Modestobacter italicus: one gene and its partners. The protein of the gene in region 2 interacts with the protein of the main gene of each other region in a pairwise test. Links are inferred from orthologs where the notes say so. Each region holds a gene or a part of one and is shown on either strand. Other genes may lie near its edges.

Region 1 (2,919 bases), 770 kb from region 2 along the record:
GGCCGACCGCCGTCGTGGTGGGCATGACCACCGCGCCCAGCTTCATGATCGCCAGCATCGACTCCCACAGCTCGACCTGGTTGCCGAGCATCAGCAGCACCGGGTCGCCCCGGCGGACGCCCCGCTCGGCCAGCCAGGCGGCCAGCCGGTCCGAGGCGCGGGACATCTCGGCGAAGCTGCGCGCGACCGTCGACCCGTCCTCCTCCACGACCACCAGGGCCGGGCGGTCGTTGCCGCGGGCGATGGCGTCGAACCAGTCCACCGCCCAGTTGAACCGCTCCCCCAGCTCCGGCCAGGTGAACTCCGCCACCGCGCGGGCGTGGTCCCCGCGCAGCGCGAGCAGCTGGTCCCGGCTGGCCCGGTACGCCGCCGTTGCGTCCATCAGGACCTCCTCGCGGCGCCCGCACGGCGGGTCCGACGTCGGGCCGGACGTCGCCCGGCAGGTCGACAGGGTGTCGACGTCTGTGACCGGCACCATAGACAGCCCCGGCGAGGACGCGACAGGCCGTCCGCCCCGGTCCTCGTCGGTGCCGCGCTCTGACCGGGGGTGACCGTGGGGTGCTCCCCGGCCCACCATGGGATCCGGGCGCATGTTGGGGATAACGGTCGTCCTGCGCCCGCGGTCCGTCGACCGGTGCAGCCGGTCGGTCCGCGCCCGGGCGGCGCGGCGCCGCCGGACGCGCCGGGCGGCCGGGTCGCCGCGGCGACGGAGGCGGCGCGACCCGTAGACCGGACACCAGGCCCACCCCCACACTGACCGGCACCTGTCGGCCAGGGGGGTCCGCGCGTGGAACTCGGCATCGATCTCGGCACCGCCAACACGGTGGTCAGCCACGCCCGCCGCGGCGTCCTCTACGACGAACCGACCGTCCTGCTGCTGCGCGCCGGGCGCTCCCGGCGGGAGCGGGTGGTCGCTGTCGGGCACGAGGCGGCCGACCTGCTCGGGCGCACCCCGGCCGGCCTGTCGTCGGTCCGGCCCCTGCAGGACGGCGTGGTCACCGACCTGGAGACCGCCCGGACCTACCTGCGCGCGGTCCTGCACCGGGCCGGGCGGGGCTGGAGCCCCGGCGTCCGCGCGGTGATCGGGGTCCCGGTCGGCTCCAGCGCGCTGGAGCAGCGCGCGCTGCTGGAGGCCGCGGAGGAGGCCGGCATCCGACCGGTGACCGCGCTGGCCCAACCGGTCGCGGGCGCGATCGGCTGCGGCATCGACCCGATGGAGCGGCGGGTGCACATGGTCGTCGACGTCGGGGGCGGCACCGCCGAGACGGCGGCCTTCTGCTTCGGCGGGGTCCTCGCCTCCCGGACGAGCACGCGCGCCGGGGACGAGATGACCCGCGCCGTGGCCCGGTACGTCCGCGAGCAGCACCAACTGCAGGTCGGCGACCTGGAGGCCGAGGCCCTCAAGATCCGTGCCGGGACGGAGGTGGACGGCCCGCTCGTCGTCCAGGGCCGGGACGTGACCACCGGGCGGCCGCGGCTGGCGACCGTCCAGCCCGCCGAGGTGGCCGAGGCCGTCCGGCCGGTCGTCGACGACGTCGTCGGGGTGCTGAGCACCTGCCTGGACGACCTCGCCCCGCAGGCCGTCGCCGACGTCATGGCCGAGGGCGTGCTGGTCATCGGCGGGGCCTCGCAGGTGCCGGGCTTCGCCGCCGAGCTGGAGCGGAGCCTGGGTCTGCCGGTCAAGCTCGCCGAGGAGCCGCTGACCTGCGTCGCCGACGGCGCCGCCCGGGCGCTGCGGGACCGCCGGCTGCTGGCCGCCTACGGCCGCAGCTGACTCTCAGGGCGCCTGCACCGGGCCGGTGGCGACGACGTCCGGCTGCTGCTCGAGGTAGTGCCGCAGCCCGTCGGCGACCACCACCTTCGCGCTGTTCGCGCCGGTCCCCGGCCCCTGCACCATCGCCGTCATCACGATCTCCGGGGCGTCCACCGGCGCCGCGGCGGTCATCCAGTTGTCGTACTCGTCGTCGCGGAGCCCGCCGTCCTGCGCGGTGCCGGTCTTGGCGCCCACCGGGGCGGGCAGACCGCTGAGCCCGGTGGCGGTGCCGCCGGTGACCGTGGCCCGCATGCCCTCGCGGACCGGGCCCAGCGCGGCGGCGAAGGGCACCGGCGTCGCGGCCGACGGCGGGAGCGCGGTGTACGTGGCGCCCTCCGTGCCGACCGCCATGCCCAGCCGCGGGGTGACCAGGGTGCCGGTGCTGACGGCGGCGGTCCACCGGGCGTTCTGCAGCGGCGTGACCTGCAGCTCGCCCTGCCCGATGCCGAGGATCACGGTGGACCCGCCGTACCAGGCGCCGCCCTTCGCCTCCACCGACTCGGGGGTGCCGAGGTACCCGGCGGACTCGGCCGGCAGGTCGATCCCGGTCCGCTCCCCCACGCCGAGCGCCCGGGCGGTGTCGATCAGCCGCTCGGCGCCGAGGGCGACGGCGAGCTTGTAGAAGTAGACGTCGTTGGAGATGGCGAGGGACTGGACGAGGTCCATCGGGCCCATCGGCTTCCAGTTGCCGAAGACGTGGCCGCCGTAGCTGAAGTCCGCGCCGGTGGGGACCACCCGGTCCGGCGCCCACACCCCGTGGGCCTGGTTGGCGGCCGCCACCACCAGCTTGAACGTCGACCCGGGCGGCGCGACCGCCTGGGTCACGTGCTCGAGCATCGGCGAGCCCGGCGCGTCACCGGCCGCCTGCAGCGCCGCGGCGTCGACCGGGGGCCCGTAGACGTTGTTGTCGAACGACGGGGTGCTGGCGATCGCGAGGACCTGCCCCGACCGGGGGTCCATCGCGACGGCGGCGCCGATCTTGCCCGCCGGCCGCGGCTGGGCGCGCACGGCGGCGGCCAGGCTCGTGTCCAGCTGCCGCTGCAGGCCCAGGTCGATCGAGAGCCGGAGGTCCGCCCCGGGCACCGGGTCGCGCCGCTGGCCGAGCG
Region 2 (3,121 bases):
ACCTGCAGGCGCGCTTCACCGAGGTCGCCGACAAGAGCGGCTTCCTGCCCAACGTCTTCGCCGCGCTCGCCTGGCGCCCCGACGAGGCGCGGGCCTTCTTCGCGCTGCACGACGCCCTGATGGACAAGGACACCCCGGGGCTCACCCAGGCCGACCGCGAGGTGCTGGTGGTGGCCACCAGCGCGGCCAACAGCTGCCTCTACTGCGTGGTGGCCCACGGCGCCCTGGTCCGGATCCGCGCGCGGGACCGGTACCTGGCCGACCAGGTGGCCGTCGACTGGCGGAAGGCGCCGCTGTCGCCGCGGCTGCGGGCGGTGGTGGAGGTCGGCGTCCGGCTCGCCGTCGACCCGGTGTCGGTGACCGCGCAGGAGCAGGACGCGCTGCGCGGGCACGGCCTCACCCAGGACGACGTGTGGGACGTCGGCGCGATCGTCGCGCTGTTCGCGCTGTCCAACCGCCTCGTCCACTGGGCCGCCGTGCCGCCGAACGAGGAGTTCCACCTGCTCGGGCGGGTGCCCCGGAGCTGAGCGGGAGCAGCTCACCGGCGTCCCCGGTGGGCGGCGCGCCGACACGCCCGGGCAGAAAAGAGTCTCGACGTGCGCTGCGTCGCACCGACGGACGTGCCTGCGGACGTCTCCACCCGGGCATGAGACCGTGGCCTGGCATGTCGTCACGGCTCGTGAGCCGGATGTGACAGACGGGTCGACGGGTTCTGGTGCGACTCCGCCCGATGGACACGCCGACCCGGAGAGGGTGCTTGCTGCCCGATGAGGGCGCACCTAACTTCGTCCTCACACGGACGTAGTTGACATAACTATAAGGCTTAACCTGAGGATGAGGGTCCAGTTGGGGAGCGCAGCATGACACCTCCGCACAACTACCTCGCGGTCATCAAGGTCGTCGGCATCGGCGGCGGCGGGGTGAACGCGGTCAATCGCATGATCGAGGTCGGCCTCAAGGGGGTCGAGTTCATCGCGATCAACACCGACGCACAGGCACTGCTGATGAGCGACGCGGACGTCAAGCTCGACGTCGGCCGTGAGCTCACCCGCGGCCTGGGCGCGGGCGCGCAGCCCGATGTCGGCCGGCAGGCCGCAGAGGACCACCGCGAGGAGATCGAGGAGGTGCTCAAGGGCGCCGACATGGTCTTCGTGACGGCGGGCGAGGGCGGTGGCACCGGCACCGGTGGCGCACCCGTCGTCGCCTCCATCGCGCGGAAGCTCGGCGCCCTGACCATCGGCGTGGTCACCCGTCCGTTCTCCTTCGAGGGGAAGCGGCGGGCGGTCCAGGCCGAGTCGGGCATCGAGGAGCTGCGCAACGAGTGCGACACGCTGATCGTGATCCCGAACGACCGGCTGCTGCAGCTGGGCGACCGGAACGTCAGCGTGATGGACGCCTTCCGGACCGCCGACCAGGTGCTCCTCTCCGGCGTCCAGGGCATCACCGACCTGATCACCACCCCCGGCCTGATCAACCTGGACTTCGCCGACGTCAAGTCGGTCATGTCCGGTGCGGGCTCGGCGCTGATGGGCATCGGCAGCGCGCGCGGTGACAACCGCGCCCTGCTCGCCGCCGAGCAGGCGATCGCCAGCCCGCTGCTGGAGGCCTCGATGGAGGGCGCCCACGGCGTCCTGCTGTCGATCTCCGGCGGCTCGGACCTGGGCCTGTTCGAGATCAACGAGGCCGCCTCGCTGGTCTCCGACGCCGCGCACCCCGACGCCAACATCATCTTCGGGGCCGTCATCGACGACGCCCTCGGCGACGAGGTGCGGGTGACGGTCATCGCGGCCGGCTTCGACCAGGGCAAGCCCGGTCAGCGCAAGGACGCCGCGGTCACGTCGGTCGCCCCGGCTGCTCCGCCGGCCCCGGCACCGGTCGCCGCTGCCCCGGTCGCGCCGGCCGCCCCGCGGCCGTCCGTCCCGGCGCAGACCGGCGAGCGGCTCGTCTCGCCGGCCCCCACGGCGGCCGCGCCCACCACCCAGGCGTCCCCGGCGGCACCCCGCCCGGGCCAGCCCGGCGTCGCGCCGCAGGGCGGCGGCATCACCGTGCCGCCGCTGCCGCCCATCGCCGGGCCGGGCAACGGCACCCGCCGTCCGCTGGCCTCGGAGGACTTCGAGGAGGAGCTCGACATCCCCGAGTTCCTCCGCTCCCAGTGAAAGGACCCCTCTGCCCCCCGGGACTCGCAAGCTCGCCCCGGGTCCCTGCAGAGGGGCCGTTCCAGCACGTCGCGTCCAGTGAGTGACGGTCCGGCCGCTCCGCCGGCGGTGCGACCCCGGCGGGTCGTCACCGACCGGCGGGGCGGCCGTTCCTCGTCCCCGTACGACTCGTTCAACCTCGGCGGGCACGTCGGCGACGACCCGGCGGACGTCGCCGCGAACCGCGACCGGCTCGCCGCTGAGCTCGGCGTCGCCGGGGACCAGGTGGTCTGGATGACCCAGGTGCACGGCACCGGGGTCGCGATCGTGGAGGACGCCGAGGAGAACCCGGTGGCCGACGTCGACGCGCTCGTCACGGCCACCCCCGGCCTGGTGCTGTGCGTGCTGGTCGCCGACTGCGTCCCGGTGCTGCTGGACCCCCCGGGTCGCCGGTCTCGTTGCCGACCGGGCATCGCGGGCGGAAGGGCGTCCGGCGCGGCGTCGTGCCCGCCGCCCTGGCGGCCATGACCCGGCTCGGCGCGCGGCCTGCGGACGTCGAGGCGCTGCTCGGCCCCGCGGTCTGCGGCCTGGACTACGAGGTGCCCGTCCAGATGCAGGCCGAGGTCGCCCGGGTCGCCCCGGCGAGCGCGGTCCGCACCCGGACGGGGACGCCGGGGCTGGACCTGCGGGCCGGCATCGCCGAGGTGCTGCGCGGGGCCGGCGTCCGGCAGGTCGTGCACGACCCGCGCTGCACGGTGGAGGACCCCCGGCTGTTCAGCCACCGCCGCGACAGGGTCACCGGCCGCCAGGCCGGCATCGTCTGGCTCGGCTGAACCCGGACCCCTGCACGGAGGTCGCGCGTCACCGGCAGGGGAGGATCGGCCCATGAGCTCGTTGGGCGAGAACCTGCGTGCGGTGCGGGCGCGGATCGACGCCGCGGCGAGGGCGGCCGGGCGCGACCCGGCCGAGGTCCGGCTGCTCGCGGT
Region 3 (3,137 bases), 940 kb from region 2 along the record:
CGCGGCGTGGCGGCCGTGGCGGGCCCAGCACGTCGCCTGGGCGGCCTCGGGGGCGCTGACCGTCGACAGCGGCACGTCCTCCCGCGAACTGGCCGCGCTCGCCACCGAGCACGTCGGCCCGGTGGAGGTGCTCCCCGTCGGCCCGCCGCGCGGCGGCACCGTCGTCCGCTCCCCGACCGCCGAGACCGCATCGGCGGTCGAGGCAGCCGGGCTGTCCTGCAGCCGTTAGCCGGCGCCGCTGCCGATCGCGGCGCCGATGAGGTAGGTCGCCCCGGCGGCGATCGCGCCGAACAGCAGCTGCCGCAGGCCCGCCGACCACCACGGCCGCGGGGTGAACCGGGCCGAGAGCGCACCGGCCGCGACCAGCCCGGCGCCACCGCAGAGCAACGCCAGCCACAGCTGCGGGGCACCGAGGAGGTAGGGCAGCAGCGGGATCAGCGCCCCCACCGCGAAGCACAGGAACGAGGAGACCGCCGCCGTCATCGGCGAGGGCTTGTCCTCGGGGTCGAGCCCCAGCTCGTTGAGCGCGTGCACCCGCAGCGCCTGCTCCGGGTCGCGGGACAGCTGCTCGGCCACCGCGTCGGCCAGCTGCGGGTCCAGCCCGCGGTCCCGCCACAGCTGGGCGAGCTCGGCCTGCTCCCCCACCGGGTTCACGGCCAGCTCGCGGCGCTCCTTGGCGACCTCGAGGTCCAGCTGCTCGTTCTGGGTGCTCACCGAGGTGTACTCGCCCAGCGCCATCGAGATGGCACCGGCGGCGAGCCCGGCGACGCCGGAGAGGACGACCGCGTGCGAGCCGGCCCCGGCGCCACCGACCCCGGCGACCAGCGCCGTGTTGGTGACCAGCCCGTCCATCGCCCCGAAGACCGCGGCGCGCAGCCAGCCGCCGGCCACGTCGGAGTGCGTGTGCGGATGGGCCTCGGCCCGTTCCAGCTGCTCGCCGGGGCCGGTCATCCCTGGTCCGACTCGGCGCCGAGGGCCACACCCTCCTCGACGGCCGGCACCGGGACGGCGACGCTGGGCACGCCGTCGACCTGGTCGGCGGCGGCGAGCTGCCCGCAGGCGCCGTCGATGTCCGAGCCGCGGGTGTCGCGCACCGTGGTCGGCACCCCGGCCGCCCGCAGCCGGGCGACGAACTCCCGCTGCGCGGGCAGCGGGCTGGCGTCCCACTGGCTGCCCGGGGTCGGGTTGAGCGGGATGAGGTTGACGTGCGCCAGCCGCTTGGCCAGCAGCCGGCCCAGCAGGTCGGCGCGGAACGGCTGGTCGTTGACGTCGCGGATCAGCGCGTACTCGATGGAGTACCGCCGGCCGGTCCGGCGGGCGTAGGCGTCGGCCGCCTCGAGAACCTCACCGACGTTCCAGCGGGTGTTGATCGGCACCAGGGTGTCGCGCAGCTCGTCGTCGGGGGCGTGCAGGCTCACCGCGAGGGTGACGTTGAGCCCCTCCTCGGTGAGCTTGCGGATGGCCGGGACCAACCCGACGGTCGACACCGTGACCGACCGCTGCGCCAGCCCCAGCCCGTGCGGGGCGGGGGTGAGCAGCGCGTCGAGCGTCTTGCGGACCCGGGCGTAGTTCGCCAGCGGCTCGCCCATGCCCATGAAGACGACGTTGGACAACCGGCCCGGACCGCCGGGGATCTCGCCGTTCGCCATCGCGGCGGCGGCCGCGACCGCCTGGCCGATGATCTCGGCGGCGGACAGGTTGCGGGTCAGCCCGCTCTGCCCGGTCGCGCAGAACGGGCAGGCCATGCCGCAGCCGGCCTGGCTGGAGATGCAGACCGTGGCGCGCTCGGGGTAGCGCATCAGCACGCTCTCGACCAGGGCACCGTCGTGCAGCCGCCACAGCGTCTTGCGGGTGCGCCCCCCGTCGGCGGACTGGTGCCGCACCGGGGTCAGCAGGCCGGGCAGCAGCGCGGCCGCGAGGTCCTCCCGGACGGCAGCCGGGACGTCGGTCATCTGCGCCGGGTCGGTGACGCCGGCGTAGAAGTGCCGGGCGAGCTGGTCGGCGCGGAACGCCGGCTGGCCGAGCTCGGTGACCGCCGCACGCGCCTCGTCCCGGGTGAGGTCGGCGAGGTGGCGGGGCGGCTTGGTGCGGCGCGGGGCGTCGAAGACGAGGGGCAGGGCAGTCATGGCGTCGTCCATGGTCCCACTCCCGGCGGCCCGCGGCCGGGTCGCGGGGAGTGACCTGCCTCCCGCGGCGGGGGTCAGCCGACCCCGGCGCTCAGCAGCGTGGTCGACGGGTCCGCGGTGACGACCGGCGCACCGGGATCGCCGGTGCCCTCGTCGCAGCTCTCCGGGGTGCTGCCCGCGTCGGGGGTCGGGCAGCCCGGTTCGTCGGTCGGGACCGGGGTCTCGGTGGGCGTCGGCGTGGCGGTCTCGGTCGGGGTCGGTGTCGGCGTCGGGGTGGGTGTCGGGGTGGGCTGGGTCGGGGGCGCGGTGGTCGGGGTGCTGGTCGGCGCCGGGGTCGTCGTCGGCGCCGGGGGCGCCGGCCGGGGGCCGCTCACCGGCCGAGGGCGCGCGACGGTGACCCGCGCGGGGGTGCTCGCCGGCGGGACGGCCGGGGCCGTGGCCGCGGGCGCGGGCGGCAGCACCGGGGCCTCGGCCGGCGTGGTGGCCGGGGTGGTCGCGCGGGTGGTCGCCCGGCTGCCCGCCGGCGTCGGCAGGACGGCGGTCGGCGCGGGCTCTCCGGCGCCGGGCGCCTCGGCGGGCGGGACGACGTCCGGGGCGACGACCGGCTGCGGGGAGCCCGGCAGCGGGCCGGGGACGGTAGCGGGCGTCGGCGCGGTGGTGGGTGCGGCGGTCGTGGGTGCGGCGGTGGTCGTCGGCGACGCCGGGGTGGCCCGGCGCTCGGACGCCGCCACCTCGGCCCCGTCGCCGGAGGAGGTGGTCGTGAGGGCGAAGCCGGCCAGCAGGCCCGCGACGAGGAGCACGGCCAGCGGGAGCAGCAGCCGGCGGCGCAGCCGCCCGCGCGGAGGCGCAGCACGGACGACGGGGACGTCGGCCACCGGCGGGTCGGCGACCACCGCGGTCGGGGGCTCGGCCGGCTGGGGTGCGGGCGTCGCGGACGCGGACCGCTCGGCGAGCGCCTCCCCGGCCCGGATGGCCTCCTCCCAGGCAGCGAGCTGCGCCGCCGCCTGCGCG

What was found.
Region 1: the proteins of ftsZ (region 2) and MODMU_RS12990 interact in binary tests that used the Escherichia coli proteins (3 or more experiments, as listed by UniProt). The link is inferred for Modestobacter italicus from one-to-one orthologs.
Region 3: the proteins of ftsZ (region 2) and rlmN interact in binary tests that used the Escherichia coli proteins (3 or more experiments, as listed by UniProt). The link is inferred for Modestobacter italicus from one-to-one orthologs.

Annotation. Positions count from the first base shown.
Region 1 is NC_017955.1:2,665,497-2,668,415, forward strand. The notes cover bases 12-2,780. They hold MODMU_RS12990 (rod shape-determining protein), read left to right. Parts: upstream 12-787; coding sequence 788-1,774; downstream 1,775-2,780. Other genes in these bases: MODMU_RS12985 (AMP-binding protein), read right to left, coding at 12-382; MODMU_RS12995 (FtsW/RodA/SpoVE family cell cycle protein), read right to left, coding at 1,778-2,780. In the rest of the region: more of MODMU_RS12985, read right to left, coding at 1-11; more of MODMU_RS12995, read right to left, coding at 2,781-2,919. UniProt on the Escherichia coli protein: Forms membrane-associated dynamic filaments that are essential for cell shape determination. Acts by regulating cell wall synthesis and cell elongation, and thus cell shape.
Region 2 is NC_017955.1:3,436,868-3,439,988, reverse strand. The notes cover bases 38-3,008. They hold ftsZ (cell division protein FtsZ), read left to right. Parts: upstream 38-860; coding sequence 861-2,156; downstream 2,157-3,008. Other genes in these bases: MODMU_RS30075 (laccase domain-containing protein), read left to right, coding at 2,660-2,968; MODMU_RS30080 (purine nucleoside phosphorylase YfiH/LACC1 family protein), read left to right, coding at 2,235-2,663; MODMU_RS16465 (peroxidase-related enzyme), read left to right, coding at 38-527. In the rest of the region: more of MODMU_RS16465, read left to right, coding at 1-37; MODMU_RS16450 (YggS family pyridoxal phosphate-dependent enzyme), read left to right, coding at 3,021-3,121. UniProt on the Escherichia coli protein: Essential cell division protein that forms a contractile ring structure (Z ring) at the future cell division site. The regulation of the ring assembly controls the timing and the location of cell division.
Region 3 is NC_017955.1:4,374,896-4,378,032, forward strand. What follows is about bases 38-3,024. They hold rlmN (dual-specificity RNA methyltransferase RlmN), read right to left. Parts: upstream 2,127-3,024; coding sequence 948-2,126; downstream 38-947. Other genes in these bases: MODMU_RS20720 (LCP family protein), read left to right, coding at 38-229; MODMU_RS20725 (VIT1/CCC1 transporter family protein), read right to left, coding at 226-951; MODMU_RS28730 (hypothetical protein), read right to left, coding at 2,201-3,024. Outside these bases: more of MODMU_RS20720, read left to right, coding at 1-37; more of MODMU_RS28730, read right to left, coding at 3,025-3,137.